DNA from 4 places in the Bradyrhizobium sp. SZCCHNR1051 genome. Region 3 is predicted to be linked to each of the others. Evidence: predicted binding sites of a transcription regulator. Region 3 holds the regulator's gene; each other region holds the start of a gene.
The links. Region 3 encodes PhoB, which activates phosphate uptake and scavenging genes when phosphate is short. Its sites were predicted from a motif close to TGTCATNNANCTGTCAT; they were not measured.

Region 1: QW868_RS11585 (Orn/Lys/Arg decarboxylase N-terminal domain-containing protein) is a predicted target of PhoB. The motif match lies at 3,449-3,465, and genes of this name have one in related genera.
Region 2: QW868_RS08905 (alkaline phosphatase D family protein) is a predicted target of PhoB. The motif match lies at 3,025-3,041, and genes of this name have one in related genera.
Region 4: QW868_RS05045 (DUF2794 domain-containing protein) is a predicted target of PhoB. The motif match lies at 4,044-4,060, and genes of this name have one in related genera.

What each region holds. Positions count from the first base shown of each region.
Region 1 covers NZ_JAUEYJ010000008.1:46,400-51,988, forward strand. The annotation lists gene cobD (threonine-phosphate decarboxylase CobD) at 1-1,006, shown strand, start outside; gene cobS (adenosylcobinamide-GDP ribazoletransferase) at 1,003-1,722, opposite strand; gene QW868_RS11575 (histidine phosphatase family protein) at 1,719-2,312, opposite strand; gene cobT (nicotinate-nucleotide--dimethylbenzimidazole phosphoribosyltransferase) at 2,312-3,367, opposite strand; gene QW868_RS11585 (Orn/Lys/Arg decarboxylase N-terminal domain-containing protein) at 3,511-5,589, shown strand, end outside.
Region 2 covers NZ_JAUEYJ010000006.1:88,371-93,959, forward strand. The annotation lists gene QW868_RS08895 (Crp/Fnr family transcriptional regulator) at 33-794, opposite strand; gene QW868_RS08900 (response regulator) at 963-1,337, shown strand; gene QW868_RS08905 (alkaline phosphatase D family protein) at 1,383-2,954, opposite strand; gene QW868_RS08910 (TAXI family TRAP transporter solute-binding subunit) at 3,094-4,440, opposite strand; gene QW868_RS08915 (4a-hydroxytetrahydrobiopterin dehydratase) at 4,701-5,120, shown strand; gene QW868_RS08920 (YkvA family protein) at 5,225-5,589, shown strand, end outside.
Region 3 covers NZ_JAUEYJ010000017.1:52,464-58,052, forward strand. The annotation lists gene QW868_RS21110 (HupU protein) at 1-18, opposite strand, end outside; gene QW868_RS21115 (HoxN/HupN/NixA family nickel/cobalt transporter) at 34-1,155, opposite strand; gene QW868_RS21120 (trypsin-like serine protease) at 1,332-2,648, opposite strand; gene phoB (phosphate regulon transcriptional regulator PhoB) at 2,796-3,503, opposite strand; gene phoU (phosphate signaling complex protein PhoU) at 3,520-4,236, opposite strand; gene pstB (phosphate ABC transporter ATP-binding protein PstB) at 4,267-5,088, opposite strand; gene pstA (phosphate ABC transporter permease PstA) at 5,085-5,589, opposite strand, start outside.
Region 4 covers NZ_JAUEYJ010000003.1:309,682-315,270, reverse strand. The annotation lists gene acnA (aconitate hydratase AcnA) at 1-2,676, shown strand, start outside; gene QW868_RS05050 (DUF1223 domain-containing protein) at 2,865-3,647, shown strand; gene QW868_RS05045 (DUF2794 domain-containing protein) at 4,072-4,437, shown strand; gene QW868_RS05040 (GNAT family N-acetyltransferase) at 4,481-5,008, opposite strand; gene QW868_RS05035 (Bax inhibitor-1/YccA family protein) at 5,161-5,589, opposite strand, start outside.

The DNA.
Region 1 (5,589 bases), on a different contig from region 3:
CGCGGACCAGCCGGAAGCGATCCTTCACGGCGGCGATCTCGCTGCGATCAGCCGTCGCTACCCGGATGCGCCGCGGCCGTGGATCGATCTGTCGACCGGCATCAATCCCATAGCCTACCCGGTGCCGACCATTCCGCCCGCAAGTTGGGCGCGCTTGCCGGCCCAAGCCGAAGACGACGCGCTGTGCGCAGCGGCTGCTGCGCGCTATGGCGTGGCGGGGCCCGAAATGATCGTTGCCGCGCCCGGCACGCAGGCGCTGTTGCAGATCCTGCCGCGGCTGCGCCCACGCTCGAGGGTTGCCGTGCTCGCCCCGACCTACGAGGAGCATGCGCTGTGCTGGCGCCGCTGTGGGCATCGCGTCGGTCTGGTCGATGATGTCGATGCGCTCGCCGATGCCGATGTTGCCGTCGTCGTGAATCCCAACAATCCCACCGGCCGCCTGCTGCCCCGCGATGTGCTGGTCGGATTGGCCGCGACCTTGCGCCGGCGCGACGGCCTGCTGATCGTCGACGAAGCATTCGTCGATCTTTGTCCCGCCGACGCCAGCCTCGCAGCCGACCTGCCGCCGGCGACGATCGTGCTGCGCTCGTTCGGCAAGACCTACGGCCTTGCCGGCGTCCGCCTCGGTTTCGCGATCGGCTCCGCTGACGTCGTCCGCCGACTCCGCGACGAGCTCGGGCCTTGGGCCGTATCCGGACCTGCGCTCGCGATCGGAACGACGGCCTTGGCCGACGCTGCTTGGCTGGAGCAGACACGCGCGCGGCTGGCGAACGACTGTCAGCGCATCGACGATCTTCTGAGCAAGGCCGGCTGCGCGGTCATCGGCGGCACGCCGCTGTTCAGGCTGATCACATCGCCGAACGCGCCTGACATCGCCGAGCGGCTCGCCCGGCACGGCATCCACGTCCGGCGCTTTCCGGCTCAGCCGAGCTGGCTGCGCTTCGGCCTGCCGGGCAATGCGTCCGAGTGGCACCGGCTGGCGCCGGCGCTCGGCGATGCCTTCTAACCGAGCACGCAGGCGGCAAGCAGCAGCGTTTCCGTGACCTCGATGCTGGCGCCATGGCAATCGCCGGTGATGCCGCCGAGCCGCCATTGCCAATAGAACGCGATTCCCGGAACGAGAACGATCGCGATCAGCGTCGGCACCGCGCCGGCCAGCGCGCCGATCGCGAGTGCGCCGCCCCAGGCGACGATGACGTTCCAGCCGACGCTGTTCGAGATGCTCGCCCCCAGCCCCGGCTTCAACGACAGCAGGGTCTTATTGCAGATCAAAGTCCCCCAGCGTGCCCAGGCCGGGATCAGCACCAGCGCCCAGGCCGTCGGGCCCGTCGCCAGCTCGGCGATCAGCACCAGCTTGGCGGCGATCTGCAAGCTGATCGCGACGACGGCAAAGCTGCCGGCATGGGGATCGCCCAGCACGGCGATGAAGCGTTCCGGCTTGCCATGCGAGGCGCCGAACGCGTCGGCGACGTCGCCGAGCCCATCGAGATGCAGCGCGCCGGTGATCCCGATCCAGGCGACCAGCACGGTCAGCGCGACGATCCACGGATCGGCATCATGAAAAAGGCGGGCGACCAGCGCCAGACAGGCGCCAATCACCAGTCCGGCTGCCGGAAACCAGACCGACGCCCGCGCCAGATCGTCCGGTCGTAACTCAGCGACCCGCGGTGTCGGCAGCCGTGTCAGGAATTGCAATGCGATCCAGAATTCACGAAGCATCATGGCTGGATGATCTCGACGATTTCGCCCCAAGGTACACCATCATCGCCCTGCCCGGCTTCGAGCGTGATCCGCGTACCAGGGCGAATGCGTAAGCTCCACAGCTGGTGCAGCGGCCAGCCGAGCAGATGCGAGAGCGCTGCGCGTATGGCGCCGCCATGGGTCACCACGAGAACCGGCGCAGGCTCGGGCCGGACAAGGATATGATGTGTTGCGCGCGCCACTCGCGCCTGCAAATCGGACCAGCTCTCACCGCCCGGCGCCCGGACCTCAGCATCGGCATGGAAGGTGTCGAGCAAGGCTTCGCCTCCGGGCTCCGCGGCGATGTCGCGATGCGTCCGCCCGTCCCAGCGTCCGAAATCGAGCTCGCTCCAATCCGCATCGATGTCCAGCGCACAGTTGGTCTGCCGGGCATAATCCTCCGCTGCCGCACGTGCGCGCGCCAACGGCGAGCTGACGACGCTGTGCCAGATCAGGCTCCGCGTCTGCCGCCGGAATTGATCCCAGCCGAGGTCGCTGAGCGGCGGGTCGGTACGGCCGTCGAGATAGCCGTCCCGTCCTGTCGTCCCGTGCCGCAGCAGATCGATCCGCATCAGGACTTGGCTCCCGAGACGGCGGCCTCCGCAAAGGTGGCCATGCCCCCGTGGAGCGCGCAGGCCAACCGAATGATCGGCAGCGCAGTGGCGGCGCCCGAGGCCTCGCCAAGCCGCAGATCGAGGTCGATCAGCGGACGGGCACCGAGCGCGTCGAGCACGATGGCGTGGCCGCGCTCGGCCGAGCGATGCGAGAACAGCAGCCACGGACGGCAGGAGGGATTGAGGCGGACGGCGACCAGCGCCGCGACAGAGACGATGAAGCCGTCGACCAGCACCGGCCAGCGCCGCTGCGCGGCGGCGACGATCGCGCCGGCCATCGCAATGATCTCGAAGCCGCCGACTGCAGCCAGGACATCCGCGACGGCCGCTCCCGCCGTGAGCCCGTGTCGCCCCAACGCATCGGCAATCACCGCAGCCTTTCTGGCCCGTCCGTCGGCGTCGAGCCCGGTGCCGCTGCCGACGATGTCCGCGGGCGCGCATGACAGCAGCGCGGCGGCAATCGCTGCCGCCGATGTCGTGTTGCCGATCCCCATCTCGCCGAAGATCACGAGTTGCGGCGCGTGATCGGCCTGCCGCACCACCGCGCGCCGTCCGGCTTCGGCCGCAAACGCGACCTCCTCCAGCGTCAGCGCCGCCTCGGTGCTGAAGTCGCGCGTGCCGCGCCGCGGCTTGTCGACGATCACGCCGGGCACCGGCTCGCTCGCCAGCGTGCCGACGTCGACCACCTCCAGCGGACAGCCGAGGTTGCGCGCCAGCACCGAGATCGCTGCGCCACCGGCCGCGAAGTTGTGCAGCATCTGCACCGTCACTTCCGGCGGATACGCCGACACGCCCCGCGCCGCGATGCCATGGTCCCCCGCGAACAGCACCACCGGGACCCGATCGGCCCCCGGCCGCTCCAACGCCTGCAGCGCCGCCAGCTCGACCGCCACCTGCTCCAATCGCCCAAGGGCGCCAATCGGCTTGGTCAACTGGGCCTGGCGTTCCAGCGCCGCCTGCCGATGGAGCTCGGACGGCGCCACACAATCAAGGCTGATCCATTCGGGAAGCACCACGGATCCTTTCAGCGTCACTCGGGTTCGGGACGATTGCCACTGCGAGGCGGCCGAGACAAGCTCCGTGAGACGCCCTATTGTCATCGAAGCGTCATCGAACGTGACGACAGGTGGCTGCCCACCCAGCCCGAAAGACTGTCATGGAATACTTCCGCCGCTTCACCTTCCTGTTCGCCGCGCCCGTGTTCGAGACCGACGACCTTGCGGGGCTCCGCTTCAACCAGATCATCGAGGAGATCCAGCGCTCGGGCTTCGAGGTGGTGCGCGCCCGCAAGCTGGAGGACGCCGAGATCGCGGTGCAGACGGATGCCGCGATCGGCTGCATGGTCGTCGATTGGGGCAAGAAGGGCCTGGAAGGCAAGACGGCGTCGCTGATCAACCTGATGCGCCGTCGCGGACTGGACTTCCCGATCATCCTCCTGATCCGCCGCAAGCGGTTCGAGGATCTGCCGGTCGAGGTGCTCGACTTCATCGACGGATACGTCTTCCTGTCGGAGGAGACTCCAGCCTTCATCGCCAAGAACCTGGTCAGCCGGCTGAAGCAATATGCCGAGACACTGAAGACGCCATTCTTCGGCGCGCTGGTCGACTATGCCGAGGAAGGCAACCAGCTCTGGACCTGCCCCGGGCACAATGGCGGCGTGTTCTATAGCCGCAGCCCGATCGGCCGGGTCTTCGTCGAGCATCTCGGCGAGGCCGTGTTCCGCGACGATCTCGACAATTCCGTGCTCGATCTCGGCGATCTCCTGACCCATGAGGGGCCGGCGCTGCGCGCGCAGAAGGAAGCCGCGCAGATCTTCGGCGCCGAGAAGACCTATTTCGTCCTCAACGGTACCTCGACCTCCAACAAGGTCGTGCTCGGGGCCCTGGTCACCGACGGCGACCTCGTGCTGTTCGATCGCAACAACCACAAGGCCGCTCATCACGGCGCGCTGCTGATTTCGGGCGGCGTCCCGATCTACGTCCCAACGGTTCGCAACCCCTGGGGCCTGATCGGCCCGATGCGCTGGGATCTGCTGGACGAAGAGCATCTGCGACAGCAGATCCGCGACAACCCGCTGGTCAAGGACCCCGACGCCTGGCGCAAGGAGCGGCCGTTCCGCGTCGCGGTGGTCGAGCAGTGCACCTATGACGGCACGATCCACAGCGCCGAGATGATCCTGAAGCGGATCGGGCACCTCTGCGACTACATCATGTTCGACGAGGCCTGGGCGGGCTTCATGAAATTCCACCCGCTCTACACTGGCCGCTTCGCCATGGGCCTCGGCGATCTCGGACCCGACGCCCCCGGCATCATCGCCACGCAATCGACCCACAAGCAGCTCGCGAGCTTCTCCCAGGCCTCGCAGATCCACGTCAAGGACCGCCACATCAAGGGCCAGCGGCGGCGGGTCGAGCATCGCCGCTTCAACGAAAGCTTCATGCAGCACGCCTCGACCTCGCCGTTCTACCCGCTATTCGCCTCGCTGGACGTCGGCGCGCAGATGATGAAGGGCCGCTCCGGCGAGGTGCTGTGGGACGACACGATCCGGCTCGGAATCGAATTGCGCAAGAAGATCAGGGCGATGCGCCGGGAATTCGAGGAGAAGGAGAAGGATCCGGCGCGGCGCTGGTTCTTCGAGCCATTCGTTCCGGATCGCGTATCGATCCCCGATGCGGCCAATCCCGGGGCTAGCCATGACGTGGCCTGGGAGGCGATCTCGACCGACCAGCTCGCGACCGATACTGCGCTGTGGCAGCTCACGCCGGGCGCGGCATGGCACGGCTTTCCGGATCTCGCCCCCGGCTTCGCGATGACCGATCCGAACAAGCTGACCCTGCTGACCCCGGGCTTCGATCGCGCCACCGGCGGCTATGCCGATCACGGCATCCCGGCTCCGATCGTCGCGCAATATCTGCGCGAGAACCGCATCGTGGCGGAGAAGAACGATCTCAACTCGCTACTGTTCCTGCTGACGCCGGGGGTCGAGGCGAGCAAGGCGGGAACCCTGATCAGTGGCCTGGTCGCCTTCAAGCGGCTCCACGATGACAACGTGCTGCTGGAGGACGCCATTCCGGAGTTCACCCGCAAGCGCTTTGCGCGTTACGGCAAGCTGCGGCTGCGCGACCTCTGCGCCGAGATGCACCGCTTCTACCGCGAAGCCGAGGTGAGCGCGCTGCAGGCAAAGCAGTTCCAGCCGCAGCACATGCCGGAGATCGCGATGTCACCACGCGAGGCG
Region 2 (5,589 bases), on a different contig from region 3:
CTATGCGCGGAAAGAAAAAAACGCTTGTGGGCTCAGCCCGTCGCGGCCTGCTCGGTCGGATAGACGCCGCGCAGGACCTCCTCGAAATGGGTCTTCACGGCCTCGTTGCACAGGCAGGAGCGGCGCTTCAGCGCGTCGAAGTCGCGCACCATGAAGGCGCCGCGGCGGGTTTCGAGAATGCCCTCGGCTCGGAAGGTCTGGACGACCCGGCTGACATAGCTGCGGCCGACGCCGAGCAGCGTCGCCAGCTGCTCATGCGTCAGGGGCACGATCGGCTCGCCGTCGGTGCGGTCCATCGCGGCCACGATCCACTTCGCCGTCCGCTGCTCGATCGAATGAATCGCATTGCAGGCGGTCGACTGGAACATCTGCGCCAGCATGCAATCGGCGTAGCGCGCGAACACGTTGCGCAGCGTCTTGGATTGCAGCTTGGCGGCCGCCAGGCGGGACAGTGGCAGCCGTGCAAACGGGCCGCCGAACTTGACGACGATCCGCGTATAGGCCGGCAGGAAGCCCTCGCTGACGATGCCGCCGACGGCGCCCTCGCGGCCGACCAGGATGGTCTCGACGTCGCGGCCGTCCTCATTGGGGACGAGATAGGACGTGAGCGCCGGCCCACAGGGAAAATGCACGATCTGCACGTCGTCCCCGGGACTGTAGAGCAGATCGTTCGGCGTTGCCTCGTCCTCCACCAGATACAGCGAAATCAGCGCGTAGTCGGCCGCACTCAGCCGCAGCAGCAGGTTGTTGTGGGGCCGCTCCCGGTTCAGCGTGGTCACACCCTGGCTCAGCATCGTCATCCCCTGCGCGCAACGCATGTGCGTGATTCGTGCTCCTTGTGTTCACAAGTGCACCGACACACGAACTCTGATATGCTGCCTTGGTTCCAGGAACCCGCCAGCGCACTCAAGAGGAGACGCCGGCTGCGGCGCCCATCCCTCATCCTGGAACCCGCAGATCCCATGACCAGCTCGCAATCAGGCGTGCCCGAGCTTTATCAACATGTGCTGGTCGTCGAAGACGACCCCATCATTGCGCTCGGATTGGAAGACACGATCACCGACCTCGGCGTTCCCGACATCAGGATCGCAGCCGACGTCGCGACCGCGCTCGCCATGATCGCGGAGCGCGCCCCGCAATTCGCATTGCTCGATGTCGGCCTGGTCCGCGAAAAGAGCTTTGCGATTGCCGAGCGGCTGACGGCGCTCGGCATTCCCTTCGCCTTCTCCACCGGCTATGGCGCCGACCGCGTGCCGGCCGCGTTCGCCGACCGGCCACGGCTGCCGAAGCCTTGCCCGACCGACGCGCTGGAGGCGGTGCTGCGCCGACGCGACTAGTTGCCGTCGCAGCACGCGATCGTCTTGCCGCCGAACAACGACAGCTCAGCCGAGCTTCGGATCGAGCGTGGTCGACCACAGCGCGACGTCGGCGCGATCGCGCAGGGTCACGGTCATCTGGCCCGTGGCGCCCTCGATCTTGACGTGGCCGAAGAACTGCATGCCGGCCGATGGCGGCAGGTTCTGCTTATCGAGGCCCGGCGCCTTGATGAACCGCACCTCGGGGCCGAAGGTGTTGTCGAGCTCGTTCGGACCGAACGTGCCGGCATGCAGCGGACCGGAGACGAACTCCCAGAACGGCTCGAAGTCCTGAAACTGCGCCTTGTTCGGATCGTAATAGTGCGCGGCCGCGTAGTGCACGTCCGCCGTCAGCCACACCGTGTTCTGGATCGGCGCCGTCTTGATGAAGCGCAGGATCTCGGCAATCTCGAGCTCGCGGCCGCGCGCCGGGCCGTCCCCTTGGGCAACCGCTTCCGAGCCCTTCTTGTTGGCCGCGTCGTCATAGACGATGATGCTGAGCGGCATGTCGGAGGCGATCACCTTCCAGGTCGCGCGCGAATTGAGCAGCGCCTGCTTCAGCCAGCGCATCTGCTCCGGCCCGATGAAGTAGGACGCCGGACCATATTTGTCCTCGAGATTGGGACCGTTGGCGCCGCGGTAGCTGCGCTCGTCGAGCACGAACACGTCGAGATGAGGGCCGTAATTGATCGTGCGATAGACGCGCCCCGGCTCGATGATGCTCTCGCGCATGGGATACATCTCGTGAAAGGCGCGCGCCGCGCGGGCCGCGAGCAGCTGGATGTTGCGCTCCTTGTAGCTGGCCGGCAGCTCCTTGGAGGCCGACCAGTTGTTGGTGACCTCATGATCGTCCCACTGCACGAAGATCGGCACCTCGGCATTGAAGGCGCGGACGTTCTCGTCGAGGAAATTGTATTTGTGAGCGGCACGGAACTCGTCGAGCGTCTCGGCGACCTTCGCCTTCTCTTCCACGGTGAGATTCTTCCACACCTTGTTGTCCGGCAGCTTCACCTCGGACTTGATCGGACCGTCGGCGTAGATGGTGTCGCCGGAGTGCAGGAAGAAGTCCGGGCGGTGCTTCTTCATCGTCGAGAAGGTGAACATGCCGCCATCGTCGGGGTTGATGCCCCAGCCCTGCCCCGCCACGTCGCCGCCCCAGACGAACGAGACGTCGCGCCTGTTGCCGGGCGCGGTGCGGAAGCGGCCAAGCGCGGCCTCGCTTTCGACCGCGACATGCGAAAGGTCGCGGAACTTGACGCGGTAGAAGATGTCCTGGCCGCTGGGCAGACCGTCGATCAGCATCTTGGCCGTGAAGTCGCTTTCCGGAAGTGCGGCGACCGGAGGCAGCGTACGCGCGTCCTTGAACGACTCGGTGGTCGCCACCTCGACCAGCATCTGCGACGGCCGGTCGGCACGCGCCCAGACCACGCCGCCATCCATGCCAACGTCGCCGGACTGCACGCCATGCGTGATCTGCGGCCGGTCGGCGGCGCGGCTCAGATAGGGCATCGCCAGCGTCGTGACGCCGGCTGCGGCGGCTGTCGACAGGAAGCGGCGGCGGGACAGGGCTGTGCGCGGTCGAGGAATGCGAAGCGTCATGCGGATCTCCTGGTCGGATCGCGCGCGGGAGGAGGCGCGAGCCACGGCCCGGCAGACCTAGAAAAGATTGATGACGCTGGAATTACACGCGGCGTCTTGGGCAGTGCGCGACACCGCCGCAAGGGGAGCGTGGCAGACCTCAGGTGCCGGCGGCACGCAACTGCGCGCCGGTTCGCTGCAGATTGGCGGGCATGCTCATCAGGATGAGCTTGCGATCGGCGACCGCGTTGTGGAACTGCTCGAGCGCGATGTTGAACGCGGTCAACGCCGCGTGCTCGATCGCGCCGTCCTCGAAGCAGGTCAGCGTGTTGCGCAGGATCTCGTCGGCCTCGGCCTGGAGCTGATCGAGCTCCTCGGTCGAATCGCACTTGCGCGCGATCGTGATCATCTCCAGCAGACGATCGCGCAGCGAGGTGTTGATGGTGCGTTCGTCGCGCTTGAGATAGCCGGCGAACCACGCGCCGGCCGAGCCCATCGCCGAAAGCGCCATCAGGCTCCACCAGATGTAGTCGCTGTAGCGGTCGAGGAAGGTCTTCTCCTCGCCGTCGACGAAGGCCGCCGCGCCGGGATGGACGGGGATCGCGGCGTCCTTGTCGGTGTCCGGCGTCTCGATCTTGGCGGCAAGCGGAAATTCCGACATCAGCTGCTGGCGCACCGAGAACAGCTGATGCGTGAACGTCGAGACCGTCGATTCGGCGAGGCCCTTGCGTGCCACGATGTGGTGATTGAAGCTGATCGTCTTCACTTCATCTTCAGGGCGATCGGGCGCCCCGCCGAACGCGCCGGCCGGAATCTCGGTGGCCTCGTATTCGGGATGGTTCTGTGCGATGGCTCCGGCGGAATCGATGGCCAGGAAGGTGGGGGGGCCGCCCTCCTTGGTGGCGGCTGCGATCGCATCCGCCGTGATCTTGCTGTTGATGGGACCGGCCGCCAGATAGACATCGGCCCTCTGGCTTCGGACCGCTTCGGCGGCCTCGGTGATCGGGAATTGGACGATCTCGACCTTGCCGGGGTCGACGCCATATTGGCGCAGGATGACCTTCAGCAGGTTCGCGTTCGCCGGCGTCCGGCCGATGATGCCGACTTTGTGGCCCGCGAGCTGCGAGATCTTCGTGATCTTGGCGCCACCCTTGCGGCTCTTGCCCTTGCCGGACGAGGGCACCCAGAGGACGACGACGTTCTTGCGCAGCGTCGCTACCGCCTGTGCGTTCTTTGGGACCTCGAGGTCACCCCGCACGATCGCAAGGTCCACCTTGGCGGCGGCCAGCGCCTGCGCGCTCTCGGCGGCGCCCTCGGTCGGAACCGGCCGCAGCCTGACGGAGGCGTGCGACTGGGAAAAGGCCTGGGTCAGGGCCTGGACGACCTTCAGGTCGTCGCTGTTGGGCGGACCGACCGCGATCTTGAGCACCACGGGACGCATCGCAAAATAGTAGGCACCCGTCAAAGCGCCGACGACCGCGAGGATCCCGGCGATGACGATGAACACGGCAGGGCGCATCCGTGAGCGCTGCGCTGGCGTGGTCTGAGTATCTACCAGATTCCCGTCCTCCGGTGGTCCCAGGCCCGGGCGATGCCACAGGCGGCTTCGTCTGGCCACGTCGTCCTTCGATAGAGTTGAACTGTAGCAAATTTCTTGTCCGCCCGGGGTGACATCTGCGTCATGGTTACCATCGCACCAGTTACCGCAGGATCGGGACAGTTCCGAGTCCCTCCCGGCATGGCGCCTGTGACAAGGCTCTGATCGGGATGCGTTTTCGGCTAGTCTTGGCAACCGGACACCGGCGCGATCCAGCCGGAGGTAGCCCCGCAATCGCCCGGACGCTGCCACGTGTCCAGTCGATTGCACCACAAGAGGAGATCGAGATGCCGCAACGATTGTCGGCGGAGGCACGCGCCACCGCCCTGCGGGAGCTTCCCGACTGGTCCGAGCTGGAGGGCCGTGAGGCCATCGCCCGCACCTTCACGTTCAAGAACTTCAACGAAGCGTTCGGCTTCATGACCCGGGTCGCGCTGGTCGCCGAGAAGCACGACCATCATCCCGAGTGGCGCAACGTCTACCGCACCGTCGAGGTGGTCCTCACGACCCATGACGCAGGCGGCGTGACCACGCGCGACATCGAGCTCGCCAAGGCGATGGATGCGATCGCCGCAACGATCAGCGGCTGACGAATCCACGCGGATACGGGTGCCTTGCGGCCAAGGTCGCCGTCCCCACATGACAGCTCGAGCATGGCGCCTCCAGCGCCGTCTGGAACCGGAGATCGGACATCATGTCGGATGCGACCGACTACAACGTTGGCTTCGAGCCCGCGGAGCGGCTGGCCCGGGATCGCGAGACCCTTCGCCGCCGTTTCTGGATCAAGTTCAAGAAGGTTGTCGCGCGGTTGCCGTTCGCCGAGGAGCTGCTTGCGGCGTATTACTGCGCCTTCGACAAGGAGACGCCGCGGCACGTCCAGGTCGCCCTGCTCGGCGCCATCGCCTACTTCGTCGTGCCGTTCGACTTCATGCCTGACGTGTTGCCCATCCTCGGCTTCACCGACGACGCGGCGGTGCTCGCCACCGCCATCCGCATGGTCGCCTCGAACATCACGCCCGACCATCATGCCGCGGCCCGCGCCGTACTCGCGCGGCTGGC
Region 3 (5,589 bases):
TCCCTCCGAGCCGACCATCATGAGGCCCCGCTCCTAGCCCGTCTTATGCGTTCCGCTTCGTATCGCCGGCGGGTTTAGCGCCCCCGCACGAACGCTGGCAAGCGCTTCGCCGGGCGTCGCCTCGGAACCGCGCTGACTGCGACCGAGCAGCATGGCGACCGCCCAGATCAGTCCGAACACGCCGATCGCGACGAGCCCGAGATTGGCGAGGTCGCCGCCCAGCGCGGTGGCGACGTCAGCCCATCCCCCCGTCAGGCCAAGCCGCTGCGCCAACAGCGTGAACGCCTCGAAGCTGCCGATCACCAGCGCGATCGCAACGGATGCGCCGGTGATCACGAGGTTATAGCGCAGCTTGCGTGCGGGATCGGTCAGCGCCCAGCGATAGGCGCCGACCATCAGCATGCTGTCGGCGGTGTCGACGGTGGCCATCGCAGCCGCGAACAGCGCCGGGAATACCAGCACATGGACGAGGCTCGCGCCGCGCGCAGCCTCGGTCGCCGACAGGCTGAGAAGCCCGATCTCGCTCGCGGTGTCGAAGCCGAGACCGAACAGGAAGCCGAGCGGATACATGTGCCAGGCGCGTCCCACCAGGCGGAGCACGGGGCGCAGCAGGCGGATGAGGATGCCCCGTCCGCTGTTTCCGGCTGTTTCCATCTCGGACTGCGGCTGTGCGGCGCGGCGCCAGAGGTTCACGAACAGAATGAGGTTCGCCAACGCGATAAGCAGCAGGAAGCCGGCCGATACCGACGTGCCGATGACGCCGCCGATCGCCCTGATCGCACTCTCTTCATCCAGGAGGTCGGCGCCGGCGATGAGGCTCACGACGATGGTGGCGATGACGACGACGCTGGAATGGCCGAGCGCAAAATAGAGGCCGGCGGCGCGCGGGGCGCTACCGTCCTGCACCAGCTTCCGCACGACGTTGTCGATCGCCGCGATGTGATCCGCATCGACCGCATGGCGCAGTCCGAGCAGCCAAGCCAGCATCGCGGTGCCGACGATGGCGGGCCGGTCGGCGTAGAGCGCGAATGCCCAGGCCCAGGCGAGCGCGTTGGCCGCGACCAGCCCGGCGACGAGCGCGACGGTCCGGCCGGGCTGCGACCGCCACCACAGCAGCCGCGCGGCCCGAGGATGATCAATTGGAACAATCGTCATACTCGGACTATAGCAAGAGCCAGGCCAGTTCGGTAAAGCCCCCGCTGCAGGCAAAAGCTGCAGGAAAACCTGGGCGGCGCTTCCCGGATTGCCCTCTCGCTTGGCAACCCGCTATCCAGTCACGCACAGATCATGACCAGCGGCGGGGACCTCGTCCCTCTCGCCCCCTCCTTCCCTCACCGCGCCGAGGCACTCTGTGCCGCGATCTCGCGCCGCACGACCGCCTCGAACTGGCTCGCGGGGGCGGCGAACATCAGCCGGGTCTCCTCGTGGAACGCCGAGAAGATGCCGACCACGGCCGGCTCCCCGCCGACCTCGGCGAGGATCGGCGAGCCCGAATAGCCGAAATTGGCCAGGCAATGCACTGTCAACAGCCGGGCATCCCCGGTCATGCCGGCGCTGCAATTGCGCTGGCCGGTCGGCGAATAGCGCCGCTCCTGGCCATAGCCGATCTCGGAGATGGTTCCGGCCGTGGTCGCAGCCGCGAGCTCCTCGCGGGTCAGCGCCTTGACCGCCACCGGCTTCGACGGCAGCGCGTCCTTCAGCACGATCAGCGCCCAATCGGCGGGCGAGCGGTCGAGCGACCATCTGTCGTGCCGGGTCGGCACGAAATCGGGCGCCACGATCAGCTTGTCGGCGACCGACGATGCCGCCGGCGTGCCACGGTTCATGCCGGCCAGGAAGCGGACATTGCCGGGGCTGACCTGCGCCACGCCGTTGAACACGCAATGCGCGGCGGTGAGCACGACGCGCGGCGCCACCAGGGTGCCGGTGCACCAGCCGCCGCTCGAGTATTGCGCGACGGTGACGACGCCGATCGACGACGCCGGCCAGGAGGTGGGATCGACGACCTCGCCGATGTGGCGATCGAGCCCGAGCAGTTGCTCCGGACGCGGAGTGGCAATGCCCGCCTCCGCCGATTCCGGTTTCGGCTGCCAGGACGCAATGGCGCTCTGGGCCTGGACGCGCTGCGGCTCGGTCAACCTGACCCGCTGCACGTCGCGGCCGGCCGATCGCACGCCGTTGCGGCCGGCCATCACCAGCCAGGCATAACCCTGCACGACGTCCTGCTTTGCGCCACGGCCGTCGAGCAGCATCAGGCCGAGCATGTATTGCGACTGCGCGAAGCCCTGCGCCGCGGCGCGGCTGAACCAGCGACTGGCTTCGCCGTAATTGCTCGCAACACCCTCGCCATTGACGTAGGCGATGCCGAGATAATGTTGCGCGACGGCTAGCCCCTGATCGGCGGCCTTGCGGTACCAGGCCAGCGCCTCGCTCGGATTACGCGGCACGCCCCAGCCGAACGCCTGCATGAAGCCGACGTCGAACTGCGCCCGCGCATCGCCCTTGGCGGCCAGCGGCAGCAGCCGTCGCATCGCCGCCGCATGCTGCCCGTTGCCTGCCGCCGCGACCGCGTCTTCGAGCTCGGCGGCCGGGGCGCCCGCCAGGCTGCCGAGCAGCATGACAAGAGATATGATGATGGTCTTGATCAAGGGCGTCCGCTGGGACCGAAACATCGTGACGGGCCACGAAGCAGACACGATCAAGACGGCGGCGGCGTGGCGGAAAGCGGACCGCGATCTCCTCAATCGGGCCCGCTCGCGCCTCACACCTGCTTCATCCTCACGCCCGATCGCCCCTTACACCTGCTCGCTCTTGGCGAAGCGATCATCGAGCGCATAACCGGCGCCGCGCACGGTGCGGATCGGGTCCTGCTCGCGGCCGGGATTGAGCAGCTTGCGCAGGCGGCCGATATGGACGTCGACGGTGCGCTCGTCGATGTAGATGTCGCGGCCCCAGACGCTGTCGAGCAGCTGTTCGCGGCTGAACACGCGGCCGGGGTGCTCGAGGAAGAATTCGAGCAGGCGGTATTCGGTCGGGCCGAGATCGATCGGCCGCCCCGAGCGCGCCACGCGGCGCTTCTCGCGGTCGAGCTCGATGTCGCCATAGGACAGCACGGTCGCCAGCCGCTCCGGGCTCGCCCGCCGCAGCAGGCCTTTCACGCGCGCCAGGAGCTCCGGCACCGAGAACGGCTTGACGATGTAGTCGTCGGCACCGGTGGCGAGTCCGCGCACGCGCTCGCTCTCCTCGCCGCGCGCCGTCAGCATGATGATCGGCAGTTGCCGGGTCTCGGAGCGCGCGCGCAGGCGGCGGCACAGCTCGATGCCGGAGAGGCCCGGCAGCATCCAGTCGAGCACGACGAGATCCGGAACGCGCTCCTTCAGCCGCGTGTCAGCCTCATCGCCGCGCGCCACGGTCTCGACCTCGTAGCCTTCGGCCTCGAGGTTGTAGCGCAGCAGCGTCGTCAGCGCCTCCTCGTCCTCCACCACCAGAATTCGGGCGCCCATGTCTGAACCGTCTCTCTTAGTTACCGGGAATCGTCGATGCGAAGCTCGTCATGTCGCCCTTCGGGCGCTTGTCCATGATCTGCTGGCCTTCGATCATATAGAATACAGTCTCGGCGATGTTGGTCGCGTGATCGCCGATGCGCTCGATGTTCTTGGCGCAGAACATCAGGTGGATGCAGAACGAGATGTTGCGCGGATCCTCCATCATGTAGGTCAGGAGTTCGCGGAACAGCGAGGTGCAGATGGCGTCGACTTCCTCGTCGCCCTTCCACACCGTCATCGCCGCCGGCAGGTCATGCGCGGCATAGGCGTCCAGCACCGTCTTGACCTGCGACTGCACCAGATCGGTCATGTGCTCGAGGCCGCGGATCAGCTTCAGCGGATGGAAGTCGCTCTCCAGCGCCGCGACGCGCTTGCCGATGTTCTTGGCGAGGTCGCCGATGCGCTCCAGATCGGTCGCCACGCGCATCGCGCCGACGATCTCGCGCAGGTCGACCGCCATCGGCTGGCGACGGGCGATCGTGAGCACGGCGCGCTCCTCGATGATGCGCTGCAGCTTGTCGACCTCGGCGTCGGTGGCGACCACCTTCTGGCCGAGCGCGATGTCGCGCCGCACCAGCGCATCGACGGAATCGACGATCAGCCGCTCCGCGAGGCCGCCCATCTCCGATACCAGACGGGTGAGGTCCTGCAGATCGCTGTCGAACGCCTTGGCGGTATGTTCACTGGCCATGATGATCTCCTGAAGACAATGTCGTCGGCGTCAGCCGAACCGGCCGGTGATGTAATCCTGGGTCCGCCGATCACTCGGCGAGGTGAAGATCTTGCTGGTGTCGTCGAACTCGATCAGCTCGCCGAGATACATGAAGGCGGTCTTGTCGGAGACGCGCGCCGCCTGCTGCATGTTATGCGTCACGATGGCGATTGTGTAGTTTTCGGCGAGCTCCTGGATCAGCTCCTCGACCTTGGCGGTCGAGATCGGATCGAGCGCCGAGCACGGCTCGTCGAACAAGATCACCTCCGGCCGGACCGCCACGGTGCGCGCGATGCACAGTCGCTGCTGCTGGCCGCCGGACAGCGACAGGCCCGAGGCGTTGAGCTTGTCCTTGACCTCGTTCCACAGCGCACCGCCGCGCAGCGCCTTCTCGACCCGGTCGTCCATCTCCGACTTCGATATCTTCTCATAGAGGCGGATGCCAAAGGCGATGTTCTCGTAGATCGTCATCGGGAACGGCGTCGGCTTCTGGAACACCATGCCGACCCGGGCGCGCAGCAGATTCAGATCGAGCTTGGGATCGAGGATGTTGGTGTTGTCGAGCATCAGCTGCCCGGTCGCCCGCTGGCCCGGATAGAGATCGTACATCCGGTTGAAGATGCGCAGCAGCGTGGACTTGCCGCAGCCGGACGGGCCGATGAACGCGGTGACGCGGTTGGTGCCCAGCGACAGGTTGATGTTCTTCAGCGCGTGATGGTCGCCGTAGTAGAAGTTGAGGTTGCGCGCGGTCACCTTGGCCGGCGCATCCGGAAGCGCCTTGCCGTGAAGAGCGTGATTGGGCTGACTGACGGAGACGGACAGTTCGGTCATTTGGTGTTCCTCTCGGCGCCGAGAATGCGTGCACCGATGTTCAGGGCGAGCACGGCCAGAGTGATGAGAAGGGCTCCGCTCCAGGCCAGTTGCTTCCAGTAGGCATAAGGGCTCTGGACGAAATTGTTGATGGTGACGGGCAGGTTCGCCATCGTCCTGGAAAGGTTGAGGCTCCAGAACTGGTTCGACAGCGCGGTGAACAGCAGAGGCGCGGTCTCGCCGGCGACGCGGGCGGTGGCAAGCAGCACGCCGGTGATGAGGCCCGAGCGCGCCGCCCGATAGGCGATGCGGCGGATCACCAGCGAGCGCGGCAGGCCGAGCGCAGACGCCGCCTCGCGCAGCGGGTTGGGCACGAGCAGCAGCATGTCCTCGGTGGTGCGCAGCACCACCGGGATCACGATGACCGCCAATGCAAGGGAACCCGCGAGTGCCGAGAAGCCGCCCATCGGCACCACGACCGCACCATAGATGAACAGGCCGATGATGATCGAGGGCGCCGAC
Region 4 (5,589 bases), on a different contig from region 3:
GTCGGAACGAAGAGCTACATTTACTACAGCTTGCCCACAGCCGAGAAGAACGGTCTCAAGGACATCTCCAAGCTGCCCTATTCGATGAAGGTGCTGCTCGAGAATCTGCTGCGCAACGAGGACGGCCGCACCGTCACCAAGGACGACATTGTCGCGGTGTCGAAATGGCTGCGCAAGAAGTCGCTGGAGCACGAGATCGCCTTCCGTCCGGCGCGCGTGCTGATGCAGGATTTCACCGGCGTGCCTGCGGTGGTCGATCTCGCAGCGATGCGCAACGCGATGCAGAAGCTCGGCGGCGATGCCGAGAAGATCAACCCACTGGTGCCGGTCGATCTCGTCATCGACCACTCGGTGATCGTGAACTACTTCGGTGACAACAAGGCGTTCGGCAAGAACGTCGCCGAGGAGTACAAGCAGAACCAGGAGCGCTACGAATTCCTGAAGTGGGGCCAGAAGGCGTTCTCGAACTTCTCCGTCGTGCCGCCCGGCACCGGCATCTGCCATCAGGTCAATCTCGAATACCTGGCGCAGACCGTCTGGACCAAGAAGGAGAAGATGACCGTCGGCCGCACCAAGGGCACCTTCGAGGTCGCCTATCCGGATTCGCTGGTCGGCACCGATTCGCACACCACGATGGTCAATGGTCTGGCCGTGCTCGGCTGGGGCGTCGGCGGCATCGAGGCTGAGGCCTGCATGCTCGGCCAGCCGCTGTCGATGCTGCTGCCCGACGTCGTCGGCTTCAAGCTGACCGGCGCGTTGAAGGAAGGCGTGACCGCGACCGACCTGGTGCTGACCGTCACCCAGATGCTGCGCAAGCTCGGCGTGGTCGGCAAGTTCGTCGAGTTCTTCGGCCCCGGCCTCGACCATCTCTCGGTCGCCGACAAGTCGACCATCGCCAACATGGCCCCCGAATATGGCGCGACCTGCGGCTTCTTCCCGGTTGACGCCGCCACCATCGACTATCTCAAGACCTCGGGCCGCAAGGGCCCGCGCGTCGCGCTGGTCGAGGCCTATGCCAAGGCGCAGGGCCTGTTCCGCACCGCCAAGTCGGCGGACCCGGTGTTCACGCAGACACTGACCCTCGATCTCGCCGACGTCGTGCCGTCGATGGCTGGTCCGAAGCGTCCCGAGGGCCGCATCGCCCTGCCGGCGGTGGCCGAGGGCTTCGCCACCGCGCTGGCCGGCGAGTACAAGAAGAGCGATGCCGCGCAGCGCTTCCCCGTTGAGGGCAAGGACTTCGACATCGGCCATGGCGATGTCGTCATCGCCGCCATCACCTCCTGCACCAACACCTCGAACCCGAGCGTGCTGATCGGCGCCGGCCTCTTGGCCCGCAACGCCGCCGCCAAGGGCCTCAAGGCCAAGCCGTGGGTGAAGACCTCGCTCGCCCCGGGCAGCCAGGTGGTCGCCGAGTACCTGGCTAACTCCGGCCTGCAGAAGGACCTCGACAAGGTCGGCTTCAACCTGGTCGGTTTCGGCTGCACCACCTGCATCGGCAATTCAGGTCCGCTGCCGGAGGAGATCTCGAAGTCGATCAACGACAACGGCGTCGTCGCGGCGGCCGTGCTGTCGGGCAACCGCAACTTCGAAGGCCGCGTCTCGCCGGACGTGCAGGCCAACTACCTGGCCTCGCCGCCGCTGGTCGTGGCCTACGCGCTGGCCGGCACCGTGACCAAGGATCTTTCGGTCGAGCCGATCGGCATCGGCAAGGACAAGAAGCCAGTCTACCTGAAAGACATCTGGCCGACGACCAAGGAGGTCAACGACTTCGTCAAGAAATTCGTCAAGGCGTCGATCTTCAAGAAGCGCTACGCCGACGTGTTCAAGGGCGACACCAACTGGCGCAAGATCAAGACGGTCGAGAGCGAGACCTATCGCTGGAACATGTCGTCGACCTACGTGCAGAACCCGCCGTATTTCGACGGCATGAAGAAGGAGCCCGAGCCGATCAAGGACATCGTCGAGGCCCGCGTGCTGGCGCTGTTCGGCGACAAGATCACGACCGACCACATCTCGCCGGCCGGTTCGATCAAGCTGACCTCGCCCGCCGGTAAATTCCTCAGCGAGCACCAGGTCCGCCCGGCCGACTTCAACCAGTACGGCACGCGCCGCGGCAACCACGAGATCATGATGCGCGGCACCTTCGCCAACATCCGCATCAAGAACTTCATGCTCAAAGGTGCCGACGGCAACATTCCGGAAGGCGGCCTGACCAAGCACTGGCCCGACGGCGAGCAGATGTCGATCTACGACGCCGCGATGAAGTACCAGGAAGAGGGCGTGCCGCTGGTGGTGTTCGCCGGCGCCGAATACGGCAACGGCTCGTCGCGCGACTGGGCTGCGAAAGGTACCCGGCTGCTCGGCGTCCGCGCCGTGATCTGCCAGAGCTTCGAGCGCATCCATCGTTCGAACCTGGTCGGCATGGGTGTGCTCCCGCTCACCTTCCAGGAAGGCACGTCCTGGTCCTCGCTCGGCCTGAAGGGCGACGAGAAGGTCACCATCAAGGGCCTGCAGGGCGACCTGAAGCCGCGTCAAACCCTGACCGCCGAGATCGTGTCGGCCGACGGGGCGGCGCAGCAGGTGCCGCTGCTCTGCCGGATCGATACGCTGGACGAGCTGGACTACTATCGCAACGGCGGCATCCTGCACTACGTGCTGCGCAAGCTCGCTGCTTAACCAAAGCGCGACGCGACAGTTTGGCTCACTCTGAAGTGAGTAGCAGGTGATGAAGGAGGCGGCCTATGACAAAGGCTGCCTCCTTTTCGTTTGCAATCTATTAACTACGAGGGCGGCTTCGCAGATCATTGACGCGGCAGGGCGCAGCGGACCATGTTCCAGACAGGACAGTGACGATGAGTGGACAGATGTCGTGGTGGTCGCGCGCGGCGCTGAGTGTCTGTGCGGTCATCGCTTTCGTCCGGCCGGCTGCGTCCGATCCGCGTGCGGTGATCGAACTCTTCACGTCCCAGGGCTGTTCATCCTGCCCGCCGGCCGACAAGATCCTCGGCGAGCTCGCCAGAGATCCCTCGGTCATCGCGCTGTCCCTGCCGATCGACTACTGGGACTACCTGGGCTGGAAGGACACGCTGGCCGACTCCCGCTTCACGGCCCGGCAGCGGGCCTATTCCAGGGCGCGTGGCGATCGCGAAGTCTATACGCCGCAGGCGGTGGTCAACGGCTCCGTGCATGTGATCGGCAGCGACCGCGAGGCGATCGAAGGCGCCATCGAGGAGACCGTCCAGGGTGGCAGCGTGATGTCGGTGCCGGTGAGGCTGTCGGTCGACGGCCAGGACCTCACTGTCTCCGTGGCCGCGGCCAACGACCAGATGCCGCGCAAGCACGGCGAGGTCTGGGTCTGCTCGATCTCGCGGGTGGTCCCGATCTCGGTCGGCCGCGGCGAGAACAGCGGCCGTGATCTGACCTATTACAACGTCGTTCGCGGTCTTCAGAAACTGGGTGACTGGAATGGGTCGCCGGTCAGATGGAGCGTGCCGCTGGAGAAGATCGCCCGCGAGGGCGTCGATGGCACCGTCGTCTATGTGCAGGACGGCAGTCGCGACCGCCCCGGTGCGATGCTCGGGGCCGCCTTTTCCGAGTTGCCATTGGTCGGACGGGCTTCAGCAACGGCGCGTGCTCCCGAGCGCTGATCTTCCATCGTCCTGATCTTCGTTTCCGTTGACCTGCGGTAAGGCGCGTCACGTCCATAGGACGGAGGCGCGCCATAACATGTTCCGTGCAGCTCACGCCAAAAAAGCAAAAGGACCAACTTGCGTTGGCCCTTTGCCTTACTTGTGAATGGACCCGATCCTGACGACCCCGGGGGGCTGGGGGCTGAGGAATCCGGAACCGAAAGGACCGGGCCAACGCACACGAATCTTATGCCTAAGGTCGGGGGCGGTCGGTGGGCGGAAAGACGGCGCGATTATGATTCTGCTAACGATCCCGTGACGCTTGCGTGTTCGCGGAGTTCGCGCGGTTGGCATGCGCGGCCGAACTTCAACAATGAAAACGGCCCCTTGCGGCTTCCGGCGGATGGCGCGATCATGTCACACAGATGACAGGAGGACGCTCATGAACCTCACTCCGGAGGATGCCGACCCCAGCGAGAACCGCGCGGCGGCGCGCAACGCGGCCGCAGCGCCCAACCGGGTGACGTTCGATCGCCTCGAGCTGAATCGTATCCTCAACCTCTACGGCCGCATGGTCGCCGACGGTGAGTGGCGCGACTATTCGATCGACTTCCTGCGTGACCGGGCCGTTTTCTCCGTGTTTCGCCGGGCGTCCGAGGTGCCGATCTACCGCATCGAGAAGGACCCGCGGCTGGCGCGTAAGCAGGGCATGTACAGCGTGGTCTCGGCCACCGGCCTGATCCTGCGCCGCGGTCATGAGCTCGAGCGCGTGCTGCTGGTGATCGCGCCGAAGCCGGCGCTGGTCTGATCCCACGCGCTCCGGCTGATCCTGACATTCCGACTGGCGTTGCTTACGCCGGGACGTCGCTGCTCCCGGCCCCGAGCGGGCGCTGCATCATCACAGTATCGAGCCAGCGGCCGAATTTCAGGCCGACGCTCGGGTGGGTGCCGATCATCTGGAAGCCGCAGGCGGTATGCAGCCGGACCGAGCCGGCATTGGCGGAGTCGCCGATGACGGCGATCATCTGGCGAAAGCCTCCCTCCTCACAGGCGTCGATCAGCCGCCGCATCAGTCGCATTCCGATGCCACGACGCTGGCTGGCGGGGGCGAGATAGATCGAGTTCTCCACCGTGAAGCGATAGGCCGGGCGAGGCCGGTAAGGCCCCGCATAGGCATAGCCAACCACCTCTCCGTCCAGCAGGGCGGCGAAATAGGGAAAGCCGTCGTCGGTGAGCGCCCGGAAGCGGCGCGTCATTTCCGTCAGATCCGGAGGGTCGAGCTCGAAGGTGGCCGTGCCCTCGCGGACGGCCTGGCCGTAGATGGCGGTGATGGTGGGAAGGTCGGCCTCCCGGGTGGGCCGGATCTCAATGTCGGACATGGTGGAAACATACCAAAGCGGACGCGGCGATCAATCCGGCCTCGCGGCATGGCTGCCGTCGCGCACGCGCCGCGGTCGCAATTGGCTTGCGCAAACGAAAAGCCCCGGCGGTGAGGCCGGGGCTTCGAAGGTCGCTCGTGTGAGCCGCTGGCTCAGTCGCGCTGTCCGAGCAGCTGCAGCAGCAGCGTGAACAGGTTGATGAAGTTCAGGTACAGCGACAGGGCGCCGGTGATCGCTGCGCGCTCGGCAATGTCGCCGCCCGCGGAAGCGTAGCCGTAGATGTACTCGTTCTTCAGACGCTGCGTGTCCCAGGCGGTCAGGCCGGCGAACACGAACACGCCGATCACCGAGACGATGAACTGCAGCATCGAGCTCGCCAGGAACAGGTTCACGAGGCTCGCCAGCACGATGCCGACCAGGCCCATGAACAGGAACGAGCCCATGCCCGTCATGTCACGCTTGGTCGTGTAGCCGTACAGGCTGAGCGCGCCGAACGTCGCCGCGGTGATGAAGAACACCCGCACGATCGAGGTGTGGGTGTACACCAGGAAGATCGACGACAGCGAGATGCCCATCAAGGC